2 regions of the Micromonospora sp. NBRC 110037 genome follow, and region 2 is predicted to be linked to the other one. Evidence: riboswitches for the same ligand, from Rfam matches in the RefSeq annotation. Region 2 holds a riboswitch; the other holds the start of a gene.
The links. A riboswitch is a leader RNA that binds a small molecule or an ion and turns the genes downstream of it on or off. The one in region 2 is predicted to bind cobalamin.
Positions count from the first base shown of each region.

Region 1: linked by a shared signal. The riboswitch ahead of metE (5-methyltetrahydropteroyltriglutamate--homocysteine S-methyltransferase) and the one ahead of A4R25_RS29375 (magnesium chelatase subunit D family protein) in region 2 are both predicted to bind cobalamin.

Region 1 covers NZ_BBVA01000002.1:732,716-743,150, forward strand. Annotated here, with positions in the region: gene A4R25_RS02560 (lysylphosphatidylglycerol synthase domain-containing protein) at 1-552, opposite strand, end outside; gene A4R25_RS02565 (DedA family protein) at 672-1,328, shown strand; gene mgtA (magnesium-translocating P-type ATPase) at 1,368-3,908, shown strand; gene A4R25_RS02575 (beta-1,3-glucanase family protein) at 4,011-5,603, shown strand; cobalamin riboswitch at 5,715-5,934, shown strand; gene metE (5-methyltetrahydropteroyltriglutamate--homocysteine S-methyltransferase) at 6,050-8,299, shown strand; gene A4R25_RS02585 (Ig-like domain-containing protein) at 8,420-10,054, shown strand; gene A4R25_RS02590 (alkaline phosphatase PhoX) at 10,269-10,435, shown strand, end outside.
Region 2 covers NZ_BBVA01000016.1:48,215-57,279, forward strand. Annotated here, with positions in the region: gene cobA (uroporphyrinogen-III C-methyltransferase) at 1-881, opposite strand, end outside; gene A4R25_RS29365 (cobyrinate a,c-diamide synthase) at 895-2,256, opposite strand; gene cobO (cob(I)yrinic acid a,c-diamide adenosyltransferase) at 2,250-2,864, opposite strand; gene A4R25_RS29375 (magnesium chelatase subunit D family protein) at 2,864-4,846, opposite strand; cobalamin riboswitch at 4,893-5,037, opposite strand; gene A4R25_RS29380 (bifunctional cobalt-precorrin-7 (C(5))-methyltransferase/cobalt-precorrin-6B (C(15))-methyltransferase) at 5,092-6,300, shown strand; gene A4R25_RS29385 (cobalt-precorrin-4/precorrin-4 C(11)-methyltransferase) at 6,297-7,052, shown strand; gene A4R25_RS29390 (precorrin-2 C(20)-methyltransferase) at 7,053-8,555, opposite strand; gene A4R25_RS29395 (precorrin-8X methylmutase) at 8,552-9,065, opposite strand, start outside.

The DNA.
Region 1 (10,435 bases), on a different contig from region 2:
GAGGACACCGCCGGCCACATCGATCGGCAGATGCGCTCCGACGTGGATCCGCGCGACGGCGACCAGCCCGATCACCACCCAGGCGGCGCGGCGCCACCGGGGGCCGCCGGCCCGCGCGGCGACGAGCGCCAGGGCGGTGGCGACCGCGACGTGTCCCGACGGGTACCCGAGGCGTCCGGTGATCGTCTCGCGCAGGACCACGTCGGTGAACAGCGCCGCGGGCCGCTGCCGGGCGACCGCGGCCTTGACGGCTGCCGCGAGCCAGTACGCTAGATTCCCGGCCAGCAGGAGAGTCCACGCGGCGCCGATGCGGCGTGCGATGACGGCTGCTGCGGCGGCGACGAACACCGCCGGGTACGAGCCGAGCTGCATGACCAGGACCAGGACCGGGGTCAGCCCGGCCGGAAGGTGGTTGAGCAGGGTGAACAGGTCCTGCTCCCAGCGAGGCACCCGGTGGCTGCGTACGGCCGCGCTGAGCGCCGCCAGAAGGCACGCCGAGACGGTCAGGCTGACCAGCAACGCCGGCGACGGGCGATGCGTACGCGCTCCCACCGGTCCTCGGCCGCCCCTCGTCCGGCACCGTCCCTGCCGTCGACCCGAACCCTACGGTTCGTCCGCCCGCGGGAGGCGCTTCTCTCTCACCGGCCACTCTCCGGGGCGACAATCATCGGGTGGACAGGATCATGGCGGTGCTCGTGGGGCTGCCGCCGCTGCTCGTCCTGACCCTGGTGATCGTCCTGCCGGCCCTGGAGTCCTCGACGCTGCTCGGGCTGGTCGTACCGGGTGAGACAGCGATCCTGATCGGCGGGCTGGTGGCCCACGGTGGCGCGCTGCCGCTGTGGGCGGTGGTGGCCGCCGGGGCGGCCGGGGCCTGTCTCGGTGACCAGGCCGGGTACGCCCTCGGCCGCCGGTACGGCGCGGGTGTGCTCGCCCGCGCCCCGCGAGTGCTGCGCCGGCGCCTCGACATCGCGCGGGCCCGCCGCCTGGTCGCCCGCCGCGGGGCGTGGGCGGTGCTCATCGGACGCTGGGTGGCGGTGCTGCGCGCCGTGGTTCCCATGATCGCCGGCGCCGGTGGGATGCGGTGGCCGGTGTTCCTGCGGGCGAACCTGGCCGGCGGCCTGGTGTGGGCAGCGGCCGTGGCGCTGCTGGGCTACCTGGGCGCCGCCTCCTACCGCTATCTGGAACGGGAACTGGGCATCGGGGAGTGGGCGCTGCTGGCCCTGATCGGCGTCGGCGTGGCGCTGCGGGCGTGGCAGAGGGCACGGCGCGAACCGGCCGACGGTGAGCGGGCAGGCCAATCACCCGCGCGCTGTGGGGCGGATCGGTAGCGTCACTCGTGGGGGTGGCCGGCGACCGCGGAGTGCGCAGTGGGGCGAGCAGACGACGGGCGCGCGGCGTTCTGGGCCGGGCCGCTGCCGCAGGCCGTGGCCGCCGTCGGAGCCTCCACGGCCGGGCTCACCGGTGAACGCGCCGCCGCCCTGCTGCGCGAGCACGGGCCCAACCGGGTCGACGCGGGCGCCAGGCGGGGCTGGCGGCTCCTGCTGTCGCAGTTCACCAGCCCGATCATCCTGATCCTGATTGCCGCGACCCTGCTGTCGATGGCCGTCGGGGATCTGATCGACGGCACCATCATCCTGGCCATCGTCGCGGCCAGCGGTGGCCTCGGCTTCTGGCAGGAACACGCCGCCGGGCGGGCCGTCGACGCGTTGCAGGCCCGGGTCCGGGTGGACACCGAGGTGATCCGCGACGGGCGTGAGGTGTCCGTACCGGTCGAGGAGGTCGTCGTCGGCGACCTCGTGGTGCTGCGCGCCGGGGACGTCGTCCCGGCGGACTGCCGGATCGTTGAGGCGGAACGTCTGCAGGTCGACCAGGCGGTGCTTACCGGTGAGTCGTTCCCCGTACCCAAGTCGGACGACCCGTCGCCGCCGGACGCGGAGCTGACCGCGCGCGGCAACGCGCTGTGGATGGGTACGCACGTGGCCAGCGGCACCGCGCGCGCGGTGGTGATGCGCACCGGCCGCGACAGCACCTTCGGAGCGGTGTCCCGCCGGGTCGCCTCCCGCCCCGCCAGCACCGGCTTCCAGCGCGGGCTGACCCGCTTCGGGCTGCTGCTCGTGCGGATCATGGTGGTCCTGCTGGTCGGCATCTTCGTCGCCAATCTGCTGCTGCACCGCCCGGTCATCGACTCCCTGCTGTTCTCGCTCGCCCTCGCCGTCGGGCTGACCCCGCAGATGCTGCCGGCGATCGTCGCGGTCAGCCTCTCCGCCGGCGCCCGTGCGATGGCCGCGCACCGGGTCATCGTCAAGCGCCTCGAGGTCATCGAGGACTTCGGCGCCATGACCGTGCTGCTGACCGACAAGACCGGCACCCTCACCGCCGGCACGGTCACCCTCACCGGCTGCCTCTCGGTCGACGGTGAGCCGGACGCCGAGGTGGCCCGGCTCGCGAGGCTCAACGCCGGCCTCCAGCGTGGATTTCCCAACCCTGTCGACACGGCGATCATGAGGGGGCAACCACCCGCCGACCCGGGCACCCGCATCGCCGAGGCGCCCTACGACTTCACCCGCCAGCGCCTGTCCCTGCTGGTGCGCGACGGAGACGAACCGATCCTGGTCACCAAGGGTGCGCTACGCGCGGTGCTCGACGTGTGCGCCACCGCACGCACCGCCGCGGGCACGGTACCGCTGGACGAGGTACGCGAGCGGGTCCTGCGACGGTTCGCCGCGCTCAGCGACCAGGGCGACCGGGTGCTGGGCCTCGCCGTGCGAGCCATGCCCGGCGCCACCGCCGTCGCCGTCGCCGACGAACGGGAGATGACGCTGGTCGGGCTGCTCGCCTTCCAGGACCCACCCCGCGCAGACGCCGCCGCCGCCATCCGCCGGCTCGCTGACATGGGCGTCACGGTCCGACTGGTCACCGGCGACAACCGGCACGCCGCCCGGCACGTCGCCGCCAGCGTCGACCTCGCCGGCGAACCGCTCGTCGGCGCCGACCTCGCCGCCTGCCCCGACGACCAGTTGCCGGAGCGGATCACCGACGTCACCGTGTTCGCCGAGGTGGACCCGCTGCAGAAGGAACGCATCCTGACCGCGCTGCGCCAACGCGGCGACGTCGTCGGGTTTCTCGGCGACGGCATCAACGACGCTCCCGCGCTGCACGCCGCCGACGTCGGCATCTCCGTCGACACCGCTGTCGACGTCGCCAAACAGGCCGCGGCGATCGTGCTGCTCGACAAGAACCTCGACGTGATAGCCGACGGCATCCGCCTCGGCCGCCGCACGTTCACCAACACCTTGAAGTACATCCGGGTCAACACCAGCGCGTCCTTCGGCAACGTCGTCAGCATGAGCATCGCCGCGCTCCTGCTGCCCTTCCTGCCGCTGCTGCCCCGTCAGGTCCTGCTGCTCAACTTCCTCTCCGACATCCCCTACACCACCCTGTCCACCGACTACGCCGATGCCGAGCAGATCCAGCATCCGCGTACCGTCGACGTCCGGACCATCCGCAGGTTCATGCTGGTGTACGGCTCGATCAGCATCGCCGTGGACCTCCTCGTACTCGGCGCCCTGCGCTGGTGGTGGCACGTGTCGACCGACGTCTTCCGCGCCGCCTGGTTCGTCCAGTTCACCGCCACCGAGATCATCGCGCTGCTGGTGCTGCGCTCCAATCGGAGTTTCCTGCGCAGCCGCCCCTCCGCCGCGCTCGCCGGCACCGGACTGTTGCTCATCACGGTCACCGTCGCGCTGCCCTTCAGCCCACTGTCCGCGCCACTCGGACTCGCCGCGCTCCCGCCGGTGGTGCTGGCGGCCCTCGCCGCGGTCACCCTGGTCAACGTCGCCGCCAACGAGACCGCCAAGCACGTCGTCCCGCCGGACCCGACCGCTGCACGGCGGGTGCCCCGCCCGTGACGGTCTCGCATCCATCGGTGATCGCCTATTGACAAACAATATTAACAATTGGACCCTGCTGAGAGAGCGCTCTCCCGTCCCTGTCTCCAGCGAGGTGTCGCCATGCGTCTTCGAAGAAAGCTGCTCGCCGCCGCGTCCGCACTGCTCGCCGGGCTCGCGGGCACCGTCGTCGCCACGCCCGCCCACGCGGTCGGACCGGCGTTGCTACCCGTCACCGTCACTAACACCACCGGTCGCACCGACCCGGTCTACCTCTACGTCATCGGCGTCCAGCTCTCCTCCGGCCGGCTCGGCTACGTCACCGCCGGTGGCGCCTTCGTGCCGTGGAGCGGCGGGCAGATCCCGCCGTCGCCCGCGCCGGACGTCTCCATACCGGGCCCCGGCAACGGCGGTAGCACCACGATCCAGTTCCCCCGGGGCTTCTCCGGCCGGGCCTACTTCGCCCTCGGGCAGAAGCTGAAGTTCTTCCTCACCCCGGACGGGCTGGTGCAGCCCGCGCCCTGGGCGGCCGGTGACGCGAACCGCGACATCCTCTTCGACTGGAGCGAGTTCACCTACAACGACTCCGGGCTGTGGCTCAACAGCTCCCAGGTCGACATGTTCGCGATCCCGCACGCGGTCACGGTGACCGGCGCCAACGGCGTCACCAAGCGCACCGGCGACGTGGTGGCCAACGGACGCAACGCGGTCATCGACGGCATCCGGGCGCAGCCGGGCTGGGCCAACACCGTCCACACCCGCTCCGACGGGACCGTGCTGCGCGTCCTGGCTCCGGGGAAGGCGGCCGGGGCCGGCCTGCTGAGCACCACCTATCTGGACTCCTACATCGCCTCCGCGTGGAACGCGTACACCACGAAGACGCTGACCGTGGCGCCCTTCGCCGACCAGCCGGCCATCCGGTACTACGGCCGTACCTCGGGCAACACCATGACCTTCACAAACGGCAGCGGCCAGGTGGTCGCCTCCTTCAACCGGCCCTCCTCGGCCAGCGTCTGGGGATGCGACGGCGACCTGCCCGCGCCGAACGACCAGGTGGTCGGCCCGATCTCGCGCACGCTCTGCGCCGCCCTCAACCGAGGCACGCTCGGCACCATCGACACCCAGCCCAGCACGAACGCCGCCGACTTCTACCGCAGCAACCCCACCAACCAGTACGCCCGCCTGATCCACGCCAACATGACCGACGGCCGGGCGTACGCGTTCGCCTTCGACGACGTCGGCGGATTCGAGTCACTGGTGCACGACGGCGACCCCCGTTCGGCCGGACTGATCCTCAGCCCGTTCACCGGCGGTGGGGGCGGCAACCCGGCCACCGGGGTGCCCGTGGTCAGCAACTGGAGCAACAAGTGCATCGACGTGCCGAGCTCCAACTTCGTCGACCGCGCGCCGCTGCAGATGTGGAACTGCAACAACACCAACGCGCAGAAGTGGACGTTCAGCGGCACGGCGCTGAAGAGCCAGAACAACAAGTGCATGGACGTCGACGCCGGGTCCACCGCCAACGGGGCGGTGGTGCAGCTCTACACCTGCAACGGCACCGGCGCCCAGCAGTTCACCCTGAACTCGGCCGGGGACCTGGTCAACCTTCAGGCCAACAAGTGCGTCGACATCAAGGACCGGAACGGCAACGACGGCGCGAGGCTCCAGCTCTGGGACTGCACGGGCACGGCCGGCCAGAAGTGGCGCAAGGGCTGACCGGCCCTGCGACGGGGGGCGGGGGCGACCGCGAGTCGCTCCCGCCACCCGCCGCGACGGCTCGCCGTCCCGCAGGACGGACGCGCCGACCACGTCGGCTTACCGCCCCATACGATGGACAACGGTGCTGGTTCGCCGTGCCCGTGAAGGGTGTGGCGTCGTAAGAGGGAACCCGGTGTGAGTCCGGGACTGCCCCGCAGCGGTGAGTGGGAACGACAGCCGTCATCGAAGCACTGGACCGTGAGGTCTGGGAAGCGACGGCCAGTAGGTGACCGGGTGGATCCGGTCGCGCCCGCGAGTCCGAAGACCTGCCCGCACCGCGCGCACCGTCCGGTGTGCGCCGCCGACGGTCGCTCGGGACGGCCGGTGCGGAAGCCGGTACGCCGTCTGTACCCCTTCCCTCCCCGCCTCGATCGGCCTCGTGTGCTTCGAGGGAAGGGATCTCCATGAGTACCGCATTCGGTCAGAGCACCGTGCTGGGCTATCCGCGTATCGGGGGCAACCGGCAACTCAAGAGGGCCGTCGAGGCCTACTGGGCGGGCCGGATCGACGCCGAGGAGTTGGCGGCGACCTCTGCCGCGCTACGGGCGAAGGTGTGGCGGACGCTGCGCGACGCGCGCCTGGACGCGATCCCGTCCAACACGTTCTCCTACTACGACCACGTGCTGGACACGGCCGTCGCCGTCGGCGCGATCCCGCGCCGGTTCGCCCGTCTCGGCCTCGGCGACCTCGGCACCTATTTCGCCATGGCCCGGGGCGTCGATGCCGAGCCGGCGCTCGAACTGACGAAGTGGTTCGACACCAACTACCACTATCTGGTTCCCGAGATCGGCTCCGACACCACCTTCGCGGCGAATCCCGACAAGGCGCTGCGCGAGTACCGCGAGGCCCGCGAGCTGGGAATCGACAGCCGGCCGGTGCTGGTCGGGCCGGCGACATTCCTGCTGCTGGCCAAGCCCACCGAGGCCCGCGGCGAACCGTTCGACCGGCTGACCGACCTGGTCGACGTGTACGCCGGCATCCTGCGATCCCTTGCCGCGGCGGGCGTGCGATGGGTGCAGCTGGACGAACCCGCCTACGTCGCCGACCGGAGCGCCGCCGAGATCGACGCGCTGCGGGAGGCGTACACCCGGCTCGGCGCGGTGGAACAGCGGCCGGCGATCTTCGTCGCCACCTATTTCGGCGAGCTCGGTGACGCGCTGCCCGCCCTGCTCGACACGCCGGTCGAAGCGGTCGGCGTGGATCTGGTTGCCGGGCCCGGCAACCTGCGGCGGCTGGCCGGTGCGGGACCGCTGCGCGGCAAGACGATCGTGGCCGGCCTCGTCGACGGCCGCAACGTCTGGCGTACCGACCTGCGGGCCGCCGTGGCGGCCGGTGCCGCCGTCACCGCCCTCGCCGACCACGTCGCCGTGTCCACCTCGTGCTCGCTGCTGCACGTGCCGGAGGACCTGTCCGCCGAGACCGCTCTCGACCCGGCGCTGCGTCAGCGGCTCGCCTTCGCCCGGCAGAAGGTCGATGAGGTCGTCCGGCTCGGCCGCGCGCTGCGCAACGGCACCACGTCCCTGCCCGAGCCGCTGCCGCCCACCCCTGCCGCCTGGCGCGACGACACCGTACGCGGTCGGCTCGCCGCGCTGCGCGCCACGGATCGGCAGCGCGGCGCGTACCCGGAGCGTGCGGCGGCACAGCAGGCCCGGCTGAACCTGCCGCCCCTGCCGACCACGACCATCGGATCGTTCCCGCAGACCGACGAGCTGCGCCGCGCGCGTGCCGAGCACCGGGCCGGGCGTCTCGACGACGCCGCCTACACGCAGCGGATGCGCGCCGAGGTCGAGCACGTCGTCCGGCTCCAGGAGCGGCTGGGCCTGGACGTGCTCGTGCACGGCGAGCCGGAACGAAACGACATGGTCCAGTACTTCGGCGAGCAGCTGGACGGGTTCGCCGCCACCGAACACGGCTGGGTCCAGTCCTACGGCTCCCGATGCGTGCGTCCGCCCGTCATCTACGGCGACGTGGCACGCAGGGCGCCGATGACCGTCAACTGGTCCACCTACGCGCAGTCGCTGACCGACCGGCCGGTCAAGGGCATGCTCACCGGCCCGGTCACGATCCTGGCCTGGTCGTTCGTCCGCAGCGACCAGCCACTGGCAGACACTGCGGACCAGGTCGCGCTCGCCCTGCGCGACGAGTGCCGTGATCTCGAGGCAGCCGGTATCCGGGTCATCCAGGTCGACGAGCCGGCGCTGCGTGAGACGCTGCCACTGCGCAGGGCGGACCAGAAGGCGTACCTGGACTGGGCAGTCGGGGCGTTCCGCCTGGCCACCTGCGGAGTCGCCGACGACACCCAGATCCACACCCACCTGTGCTACTCGGAGTTCGGGGAGGTGATCACGGCCATCGACGCCCTCGACGCCGACGTCACGAGCATCGAGGCATCCCGCTCCCGGATGGAGGTCCTCGACGACCTCGCCGCGATCGGATACCGCCGGGGTGTGGGGCCCGGCGTCTGGGACATCCACTCACCCCGGGTGCCGTCCCACGACGAGGTCGTCGGCGCGCTGCGCCGGGCCGTGGCCGCGGTGCCGGCCGAGCGGCTGTGGGTGAACCCCGACTGCGGCCTCAAGACGCGCGGCTATCCCGAGGTCGAGGCGTCCCTCCAGCACCTGGTCGCCGCCGCGGCCGAGCTGCGCGGACGCTGAGCCGCCGGCCGGGCGGAACGCCGCGCCGTTCCGCCCGGCCCGGGCCCGGTTCAGCCCTTGACAGGCCGTGCCCGGAGCGCCGAGGCTGCATGAAGTGATGTATGTCGATGTTACGGGGGCATGATGCGACGCAGGATCTTCGCGCTGGCTACAGCAGCCGCGGTCGTCGTCGGCGGGGCCATGACGATGGCGCTGCGGCCGGCCTACGCCGCGACGGCGTGCACGGTGGACTACACCATCACCCGGGAGTGGTCCAGCGGCTTCTGGGCCGAGCTCACCGTCACCAACCTGGGCGCTCCCGTCACCGACTGGTGGCTGCGGTTCCGGCAGGCGAACGGTCAGACGATCACCATGGGCCTCGACCGGCTGCCGGACGGATACACGCTGGGCAGCGGCGAGATGTATCCGATGACCATGCTCCGTCCGCCGGCGGGATCCACGCTGCCGACCGGCGCCTCGGTGACGGTGCGGTTCGGCGGCAACTACCAGGGTGCCGACCCCGAGCCGACCGACTGGGTGTTGAGCGGCCAGCCGTGCGACGGGGACGGCGCCGACCCGACCGGCTCGTCGCCGCCGCCGGCCTCGGGGAGCCCGCGGCCCAGCCCACTGCCGGGCGGGCCGTCGGTGGCGCTCACCTCGCCCCTGCCCAATGACTTCTTCGCCGCGCCGGGCGTCATCCCGATCCGTGCCGAGGCCACGGCGGCGCCCGGCCGGCGGATCGAGCGGGTCGAGTTCCGCGAGCGCGGCAGGCTGCTCGCCGTGGACACCACCGCGCCGTACGCGTTCGACTGGCGCGGCGTGGCGGCGAACAGCGGCACCCGCGTCACCGCCACCGCCTACGACAGCAGCGGCGCCCAGGCCACCGCCGAGGTCCGCGGCATCCGGGTGCTCCCGCCGCAGGCGCCCGGCGCCGCGCCTGCGCTGAAGGCGTTCGGCAACCGCATCCTCACGGTCACAGCCAGTCCGAGGCCGTACCGGCCCCGTGGAATCATCCGGTCGGCCGCGCCCGGCGAATGCGCATGGGGACCGATCCACTGGGACGGCCCGGTCGACGACGCGTCGGTAGGCGCGCTGCGGGCCCGCGGCGTCAACGCGGTACGGGTCGTGCTGAGCGACGCCTGCTACGCCTACACCGGCAGCCCTGCCGATCGGCAGAACCGCGTCGGCTACCTCGACGAGGCGGCCCGGTACGTCGACCGGCTCGTCGGGGCCGGCATCACACCCGTCGTGTCGCTGCGGCAGAGCGACATCTCCGCCACCCGCACGTTCTGGAGCGCGGCGGCGGAGGTGTTCGGCGACGACAACGCAGTGGTCTTCGACATCTCGCCGTACGACTTCCCGGCGGCCGGCGGCACCGATCCCGCGGCGGTCTGGACCTGCTGGCGCGACGGCGGATCCGAGTGCGCCGGCGCCGGTCTGCCGAACTTCGGCGTGCAGGAGCAGATCCGCCTGCTTCGCGTCCAGGGCTCGTTCAACCTGGTCCTCGCCGCCGGGATCGACGGCGGCAACGATCTGAGCCGGTGGCTGGAATATCGCCCGGCTGACCCGGACGGCCGCAGCGTGGCCGCCGCCTGGCGCGTCGACGACCGCTCGGCCTGCGCCACGCCGGCCTGCTGGCGGTCCACGCTGCTCCCGGTCGCCGCCCAGGTGCCGCTGGTCGCCACCGACGTCAGCGCCGGCTCGGGGGCGCCGACGTTCGTACCGCGGACTGTCGCCTGGCTCGACCAGCACGGCATCGGCCACCTGCGCCGGTGACCGGGGGAGGGGAGGCCGCGGCCGGAGGGCCGGTCAGACGGCCGCGCGCGCCCACTGCTGGTTGGTGCCGCTGCCTCTCCTACCCGTACGACCCCTCGACCGGGTCGGCGTGGGCGGGACATCGCACATCGAGCCGTCCATCGACGTTCATCCAACAGATCGGCGTGCGTAAGCTCCACACGGTCGGATCCATGGAACCTACGGAGGAGGTTCCATGGATCGTCGAACGATGTTGCGGGCCACCGTTGTCGGTGCGGGCGCCCTCGCCCTGCCGTTCACGGCGTGGTCGGCGGCGTACGGAGCCCCGGCACAGAACGCGGCGGGGCCCTACGGCGGGCTTCAGGCAGCCGACGCCAACGGCATCCAGTTGCCGGCCGGGTT
Region 2 (9,065 bases):
CGCAGCACCCGCTGGCCGGCCGAGGCGGCGTCCGCGACGACGGCGCAGGGTGTGTTCCGGTCGAGACCGGCGGCGACGAGCGCGTCGGCGATGGCCGCGAGGTTGCGCATGCCCATCAGCACCACGAGGGTGGTGCCGGTGCGGGCGAGGGCGGCGTAGTCGATCGACGAGTCGGGATGGCCGGGCGGTACGTGGCCGGAGATGACGGTGAAGCCTTGCACGAGTCCGCGGTGGGTGACCGGGATGCCGGCCAGCTCCGGGGCCGCGATGCTGGAGGTCACGCCGGGTATCACGGTGGTGGGGACGCCGGCTTCGGCGCACGCGGTGACTTCCTCGAAGCCGCGGCCGAAGACGTACGAGTCGCCGCCCTTGAACCGCACAACGTGCCGTCCGGCGCGGGCGTGCTCGACGAGCAGCGCGTTGATCTGTTCCTGGCTCGTGCTCCGCCCGTACGGGATCTTGGTGACGTCGATGATCTCGGCGTCCGGGCGCGCCCACTTCAGGGCCTCCCACGGGGCGAGCCGGTCGGTGAGGATCACGTCGGCCTGCTTGACGGCCGCGCGTCCGGCGACGGTGACCAGCCCCGGATCGCCCGGGCCGGCGCCGACCAGCGTGACGTGTCCGGCCGTTCGGACCGCTGCCGCCGACCCGGCCTCCGAGGGTGCGACGGTACGCAGCACGACGTCGAACCGGCTCTCGTCGACCGGGGTGGTGACCCAGGTCAGGCGCCCGCGGAGGGCGAGGTCCTCCAGCGCGGCGCACACGGCCGGCGCGGCGACGGTGACCAGGGCCCGCTTGTGCAGCAGCGCACTGACCGTGACGGCGGCGGGTGCGCTCCCGTCGAGGACGAGCACGCTACGGCCGGTAAGGTTCAGCTGCATGTGACGGTGATTCCTAACGTGCTGAGGAGACAGCCGTCCGGTGTACGGCCTCGGTGAACGACTGGGCCAGATGCGGGTGCCCAGCCCAATGCACGTGCAGATAGGACGCGCTGAGGCTGGGGGAGGCGAATCCGGCATTGCGGCCCTCGATGCGCCAGGCGGGGTGCTCGCCGTGACCGGGTGTGACGGTGGTGCGGTGGAATTCGTGGCCGGTGGCAGCGGTTCCCCGCTCGCCGAGCAGCTGGTCCGAGCCGAGTCCGGCACGGTGGTACGCGAGGGTGAGGCGCGGCGTCATGACTGCTTCGGCGTCGAGCGCCCCGACCATGGGATGGCCGTCGACGGAGCGGCACAGATACAGCAGGCCGGCGCACTCGGCGACGGTGGGGACGCCGTCGAGGACGGCCTGGCGCAGTTCGTGGCGCAGCGTCGTGTTGGCGCTCAGCGTGGACGCGTGTACCTCGGGGAACCCCCCACCGAGGTACAACCCGCGTGTCCCGGCGGGAAGCCGCTGGTCGCGGGCCGGGTCGAACGGAACGACGGTGCAGCCCGCCGCCTGCAGCAGCTCGGTCGTCTCGGCGTACCGGAAGGTGAAGGCACGCCCGGCCGCGACCGCAACCACCGGTGATCCGGCGCCCAGCCGCCGGACGTGCGCGGCGGGATCCCATGGCTGGGCGTCCAGATCGGGTGCGGTGCGTGCCACCTGCAGCACCGCATCGAGGTCCACGTGGCGGGCGATCTGCTCGGCCAGCACGTCCAGGGCGGCGGCGGCCTCCTCACGTTCGGCTGCCGGCACGAGCCCGAGGTGGCGCGACGGGGCGCTGACACCCTGGTCGCGGTGCAGGATCCCGAGCACCGGTACGCCGGTGGATTCCACCGCCCGGGCCGCCTCGGCGGCGTGGCGGGCGGACCCGGCTTTGTTGAGCACGACACCCGCGACGGTGACGCCGGCCTCGAACGTGCCCATTCCGTGCACGACGGCCCCTACGCTGCGCGAGGTGTGCGAGACGTCCACGACCAGCAGGATCGGGGTGGCGGTCAGGGCCGCGAGGTGCGCGGTAGAGGCGAAACCGTCGCCGCCGATGCGGCCGTCGAACAGGCCCATGACCCCTTCGACGATGGCGATGTCCGCGTCGCGTGCGCCGTGCAGCAGCAGCGGGATCACGAGTGAGGGGTCGGTCAGGTGCGGGTCGAGGTTGCGGCCGGGGCGTCCGGTGGCCAGCGCGTGGTAGCCGGGGTCGATGTAGTCGGGCCCCACCTTGTGCCCCGACACGGTGTGCCCGCGCGCGGCCAGCGCGGCCATGAGCCCGGTCGCGACCGTGGTCTTGCCGTGGCCGGAGGCCGGCGCCGCGACGATCAGCCGCGGAAGGCTCACCATTCGATGCCTCGTTGGCCCTTCTGGCCGACGTCCATCGGGTGCTTGACGTGCTGCATCTCGGTCACCAGATCGGCTGCCTCGATCAGCCGGTGGTCGGCCCGGCGCCCGGTGACGATCACGTGCTGACGGCCGGGACGGTGGACCAGTGTCTCCACGACGTCGCCGACGTCGACCCAGCCCCACTGCATCGGATAGGTGAACTCGTCCAGGATGTAGAGCTGGTGCCGTTCCGCCTGGATACGGCGCTTCACCTCCGCCCAGCCCTCGGCGGCGTCCGCGGCGTGGTCCGCCTCGGTGCCGCTCTTACGGCTCCAGGACCATCCGGAGCCCATTTTGTGCCACTCGACTGGCCCGCCTTCGCCGGTCTGCTCGTGCAGCAGCCCGAGCCTCTCCAGGACGGTCTGCTCCCCGATGCGCCACTTGGCCGACTTCACGAACTGGAACACCCCGATGTCCCAGCCCTGGTTCCAAGCGCGCATCGCCATACCGAAGGCGGCGGTCGACTTGCCCTTGCCGTTTCCGGTGTGGACCATCAGCAGCGGCCGGTTGCGCCGCTGGCGGGTGGTGCTGCCGTCGTCCGGGACGGTGAGCGGCTTACCCTGCGGCATCAGGCCACCCCCGCCCGCGGAGCGGTCGCCGTGCGAACGACCCCGGTGAGCCCGTCGGCGGTCACTTCACCGAGCGGCACGTGCTCGGCCCTCAGATGAGTGGCAAGCCGGGCGGCGAGGCCGAGCCGGAATCGTCCGGTCTCGCAGTCCACGACGACGACCTGGACACCGCTGGTGGCGAGCGCGGCGGCGGCGCGGTGGGCACGACCCAGCGGGTCCGGGCCGGAGGTGGCGCGGCCGTCGGTCACCACGACGAGCAGGGGCCGGCGGGACGGGTCGCGCAGCGCCTCCCGGCGCAGCACCTCCCCACTGCGTTCCAGGCCCTCCGCGAGCGGGGTCCGGCCACCGGCCGGTAGGTCGGCCAGGCGGCGGGAGGCGACGTCGACCGAGCCGGTCGGTGGCAGGACGACCTCGGCGGTGTGCCGGCGGAACGTCACCAGTGCGACCTTGTCCCGGCGGCGGTAGGCGTCCAGCAGCAGCGACAGCACAGCGGTCTTGACCTGCTCCATGCGGCGGCGGGCCGCCATCGAACCGGACGCGTCCACGCACAGCAGCACGAGGTTCGACTCGCGCCCGACGGTCTCGGCCCGGCGCAGGTCGCCGGGCACGAGCGCGAGGCCGCGACCGCCGGTCAAGCCACCCCGGGAATGCTGATGCGGCGCCGCCGCGGTGATGGTGCCCGGCAGGTGCAGCCGGCCGTCGCCGGACGTGCGCCGCCGCTGCCCGGCGACACGGCCCTGCGGTGTTCGTGCCCGGGACCGCCGGCCGGCCTGACCGTCGCCGGTTCCTTTCACGACCAGCAAGCGGGCACGTGCGGGCTCGCCCGCGGATGCCATCGATGTGGCGGCCTGCCGTTCGGGCTCCGGTACGGGCGGGCTCTCGCCGGGAGAGCCGGGCACGTCCCCGGCCGATCCGTCGTGCCCGGTGTCGTCGGGCAGACCGCCGCCGGGACCGTCGGGTCCGGGGTCGGGGTCGTTGTGGCCGAGTAGGTCGTCCAGGCGGTCCTGGTCCAGGCCGGGCTCGTCGAAGGGGTTGCGGCGGCGGCGGTGCGGCAGCGCGAGACGGGCGGCGATGCGGATGTCCTCGAGTGTCACTCGCGTACGTCCCCGCCAGGCCGCGTGCGCCGCGGCGGCGCGAGCGGTGACGAGGTCCGCACGCAGGCCGTCCACGTCGAACGCGGCGCACAGCTCGGCGATCCTGGTCAGCGTCTCGTCGTCGAGCACGACACCGGCCAGCGAGCGCCGGGCGGCGGCCAGCCGGGTGCGCAGGGCTTCCTGCTCGCCGGCCCAGCGTGTGGCGAAGCCCTCCGGGTCGGCGTCGAATGCGAGCCGGCGGCGGACCGCCTGCACCCGCAGGACGGGGTCACGCGGGGCGGCGACCTCGACCGTCAGGCCGAACCGGTCGAGCAGCTGCGGGCGCAGTTCGCCCTCCTCCGGGTTCATCGTGCCGATCAACACGAACCGGGAGGCATGCTCGACCGAGACACCGTCGCGTTCGACGCTGACCCGGCCGGTCGCCGCGGCGTCGAGCAGCAGGTCGACCAGGTGGTCCGGCAGCAGGTTGACCTCGTCGACGTACAGCAGGCCACGATGGGCCCGGGCCAGCAGGCCAGGCTCGAACGCGACGACGCCGTCTCGCAGCGCGGCATCGAGCTTCAGCGATCCGGTCACCCGGTCGTCGCCGGCTCCGACGGGTAGTTCGACGAGGCGTACCGGCCGTTCGACGACGGGCGTGGGCACGTCGAACGGCCCGTCGGGGCAGACCGCCGAGGGATCGTCCGGGTCGATGGAGAACCGGTCGCCCGCATAGACCCGTACCGCCGGGAGCACCTCGGCGAGGCCGCGCACGGTAGTGGTCTTGGCAGTGCCCTTCTCCCCGCGGATCAGGACACCGCCGATGAGCGGATCGATCGCGACCAGGGTGAGGGCGAGAGTCATGTCGTCGGCGCCGACGACGGCACAAAAGGGGTACTGCGCTGGCATGTAGGGCTCCCGCTCGATCTGCCATGGCGGTCCACGACGCGGCATGCGCCGTGGATCGGATCGAGGCCGGTCTTCGGACTTCCCAGGTCAATGCCTGGATCACCGCAGCGGGCCCTGTGCCGGATTCTCACCGGCTTCCCAGATTCTCCCCGCGACCACGGTCGTGGGGCACCTCGAACCTGTGCATCACCATAGACGCCCCGGTGGCCGGGGCAAGGGCCGGTGGGCGGCTAGGGTGCATCTCCATGGAGGAGCGGGTGACCGTGGTGGGGATCGGGGCTGACGGGTGGGTGGGTCTGCCGGAGCCGTCCCGGGCGCTGGTGCGGGCGGCCGCGACGCTGCTCGGCGGGCGGCGGCACCTCGAGGCGGTGCCGCCCGTCGACGGCCAGCAGCGCGTGGCGTGGCCGTCGCCGCTGCGGGACAATCTGCCAGGTGTGCTCGCCTCCGCGCGAGGGCCGGTTGTCGTGCTGGCCTCCGGCGACCCGCTCGTGTCGGGTATCGGCACGACGCTGCTGGACGTCCTGGGCCCGGAGCGCGTGACGATCGTGCCCGGGGTCTCCTCGGTAGCCCTCGCCCGAGCACGTCTCGGATGGCCGGCCGAGTCCGTCACCACGGTCAGCCTGGTCGGCCGGGACCTACGGCTGATCGTGCCTGCGCTCTCGGCCGGGCGCCGGCTGCTCGTGCTGTCCAGCGACGAGACGACACCCGCGGCCGTGGCCGCGGTGCTGACCGGGCTCGGTTGGGGGCAGTCCAGGCTGGTCGTGCTCGGTGACCTCGGTGCCGCCGGTGAGTCGTGTACCGCGACCACCGCGGCCGGGTGGGACCTGAACGACGTGCCGCGGTTGAACGTTCTCGCTGTCGAAGCTCGCGGTGCCGGTCCGGGCTGGGCCTCGGGCGGCGTGTTGCCCGACGACGCGTTCGAGCACGGCGGGCAGATCACCAAACGTGACCTGCGGGCCAGTGCCCTGGCCCGGCTCGCGCCCGCGCCCGGTCAGCTGCTGTGGGACGTCGGCGCCGGCAGCGGCTCGATCGGTGTGGAGTGGATGCGGGCCTGGCCGACGGCACGGACGATCGCGGTGGAGCCCCGCTCCGACCGGGCCGCGCTGGTGCACCGCAACGCCGCTGCCCTCGGCGTGCCGGGTCTGTGTCTGGTCGAGGGTTCGGCGCCCGGGGCCCTGTCCGGCCTGGACCGTCCCGACGCGGTGTTCGTCGGCGGCGGGGCCACCGTCCCCGGCGTGCTGGACACCTGCTGGGATGCGCTCGGCGCCGGTGGACGGCTCGTCGTGCACGGTGTCACCGCCGAGACCGAGGCGGTGCTGCTGAAGCAGCACAGCCGGCGCGGCGGTGAACTCGTCCGCCTGCACGTCGAACGCGCCGAACCGCTCGGCGGCTTCACCGGCTGGACGCCCGCACGGGCAGTCAGCCAGTGGTCCATCGTCAAGGGAGATTCATGACCGTCCATTTCGTCGGGGCCGGGCCCGGCGCCGCCGACCTGCTCACCCTCCGCGCGGTACGCCTGCTCGAGTCCGCCGACGTGTGCCTGTACCCGGGCACGTACCTCGACGCCGAGGTGCTGGAGCACTGCCGTGACGACGCCCGGCTGATCGACACCCAGCACCTCGACCTGGACCAGATCACCACGCACCTGGTCCAGGCACACGCCGACGGGTCCGAGGTCGTACGGCTGTGCTCCGGTGACCCGTCGCTGTACTCGGCGGTGCACGAGCAGGCACGCCGGCTCGACGCCGCCCGGGTCCCGTGGGACGTCACGCCCGGCGTGCCGGCCTATGCGGCTGCTGCCGCCGCCGTCGGCGCCGAGCTGACCGTCCCGGAGCTGGCCCAGTCGGTCGTGCTCACCCGCGCGCAGGCCCGGTCCACGGTCATGCCGTCGGGAGAGAAGCTCGCCGCGTTCGCCGCGACCGGCGCGACGCTCGCCCTGCACCTGGCGGTCACGCGTACCCGCGAGCTGGCCGCCGAACTGGCCGGCTACTACGGCCACGACTGCCCCATAGTCGTGGTGCACCGGGTGTCGCAGCCGCAGGAGCTCATCCTGCGCGGCACGCTGGCCGACATCGGCGGCCGGGTCGAGCAGGCCGGTCTGCGACAGGCAGCGGTCATCCTGGTCGGCCCGGCGCTGGCCGGGGACGTCCGTGGCGGCGAGTCGTTCCTCTACTCGGCCGGTCGCGAGCGCCGCGTGCGCGGCTGATCAGGGCACGAAGCGCGGGCTCCAGACACGTCCGGCCGCGGTGACTCGCGTCGCCGAGGCGCCGATGATCAACAGGCATTTCATGTCGATGCTGCCGGGGTCCAGTTCGCCGAGCGAGGTGACGGTGAGACTCTCCCCGGCCCGGCCGATGTCGCGGCCCACGACCACGACCGTCCGGGGGGACTTGTGCTCCAGCAGCACGGCCCGGGCCTGCGCGACCTGTTCGGTGCGTGAGCGTGAGCGCGGGTTGTAGAGGGCCAGCACCAAATCCGCCTCGGCGACAGCGCGCAGCCGCTTGACCACGACCTCCCACGGCTTGAGCCGGTCCGACAGGCTCATCACCGCGAAATCGGCCCCGATCGGCGCGCCCGCGCGCGCCGCGACCGCCTGGACGGCGGAGATCCCGGGTACGACACGGATGGCGACGCCGGCGTAGCGGGGGTCCTCCGCGGCCTCGAACACCGCCGACGCCATGCCGAAGACGCCCGCGTCACCGCCGGAGACGACCGCGACGCGCTCACCGGCGAGCGCCAGTTCGAGCGCCTGCCGGGCCCGCTCGAGCTCGACCGTGTTGCCGGAGGCGTGGCGGACGAGTCCGGGGCGCTGCGCGACGCGCTGGACGTACGGGCCGTAGCCGACGACGTGGCCGGCCTCGGCGAGCACCTGCGACGCCTCGGGGGAGAGCCACCGATCGGGACCGGGGCCGAGGCCCACGACGACGACCTCGGCACCGGGATAAGGTTCGGTGACCCTGGTGGCCGGGAGGTCGTAACGGGCCACTCCGGGCCGGGTGTCGCCGGGGACCAGCACGATCGAGAAGTACGGCACCGTGGCGGGGTCCACGTCGGCGACAGGCAGTACCCGCTCGGCGGTCATCGACGCCCGTTCGACGTACCAGGAGCCCTCGACGCGCCCGGCCTGCTCGAGCGCCGAGCGGACCTTGGTGAACGTCCGGCCCAGCTTCATGATCACCGCCCCGTCGGTGTCGGCGAGACGCCGGGCCAGCTCGGGCTCGGGCAACGTTCCCGGCAGCACGGTCAGCACGTCGGTCTGCCGGACCAGCGGCAGGGCGGTGGTGGCGGTGGCGGCGGCGAAGGCGGGCACACCGGCGACGACCTGCGTGTCGAACTCGCCGGCGAGCCGGTCGTGCAGGTACATGAACGAGCCGTAGAGCATCGGGTCGCCCTCGGCCAGCACGACCACGTCGCGGCCCGCACGAAGGTGGGCCCGCAGCCGCTCGGCGGCTTCGGCGTAGAAGTCGGCCATCGCCCCGGCGTACCCGCCCGGGTGCTCGGTGCTCTGGGTCGTCACCGGATAGACCAGCGCCTCCTCGATCACGTCGTCCGGGAACAGCCCGGCAGCGATGCGGCGCGCGTTGGACTGTTTGCCGACACCCTGGTGGTAGGCGATGACCTGGGCCGCGCCGATCAGCCGGGCGGCTTTGAGCGTGATCAGTTCGGGATCACCCGGGCCGACCCCGACGCCGGACAGCCGCCCGGTCACTCCGCCTCCCGGGCGAGGGCGTTGAGCGCGGAGGCGGCCATCGCCGAGCCGCCCCGGCGCCCGGTCACCACGAGATAGGGCACGTCGAGGCCGGGGGCGTCGGTGGCGAGGTCGATGAGCGCCTGCTTGGACTCGGCGGCGCCGATGAATCCCACCGGCGTACCGATGATCGCAGCTGGTCGTGGCGCGCCGTCGCGCAGCATCTCCAGCAGGTGGAACAGGGCCGTGGGGGCGTTGCCGAAGGCGACGACCGCGCCGGCGAGGTGGTCGGTCCACAGCGACACCGCCGCCGCCGACCGGGTCGTTGCCCACCGGTGGGCAAGCGCCGGGACCTCGGGTTCGTGCAGAAAGCAGCGGACCTCGTTGTCACGGGGCAGGCGGGCGCGGGTAACGCCGGCGGCGACCATGTGCGCGTCGGTCAGGATCGGCGCCCCCGCCTCCAGCGCCCCGCGGGCGGCGGCCACCAGGCCGGGGTGGATCACCAGGTTGCGGGTGAGGTCGGTCTGGCCG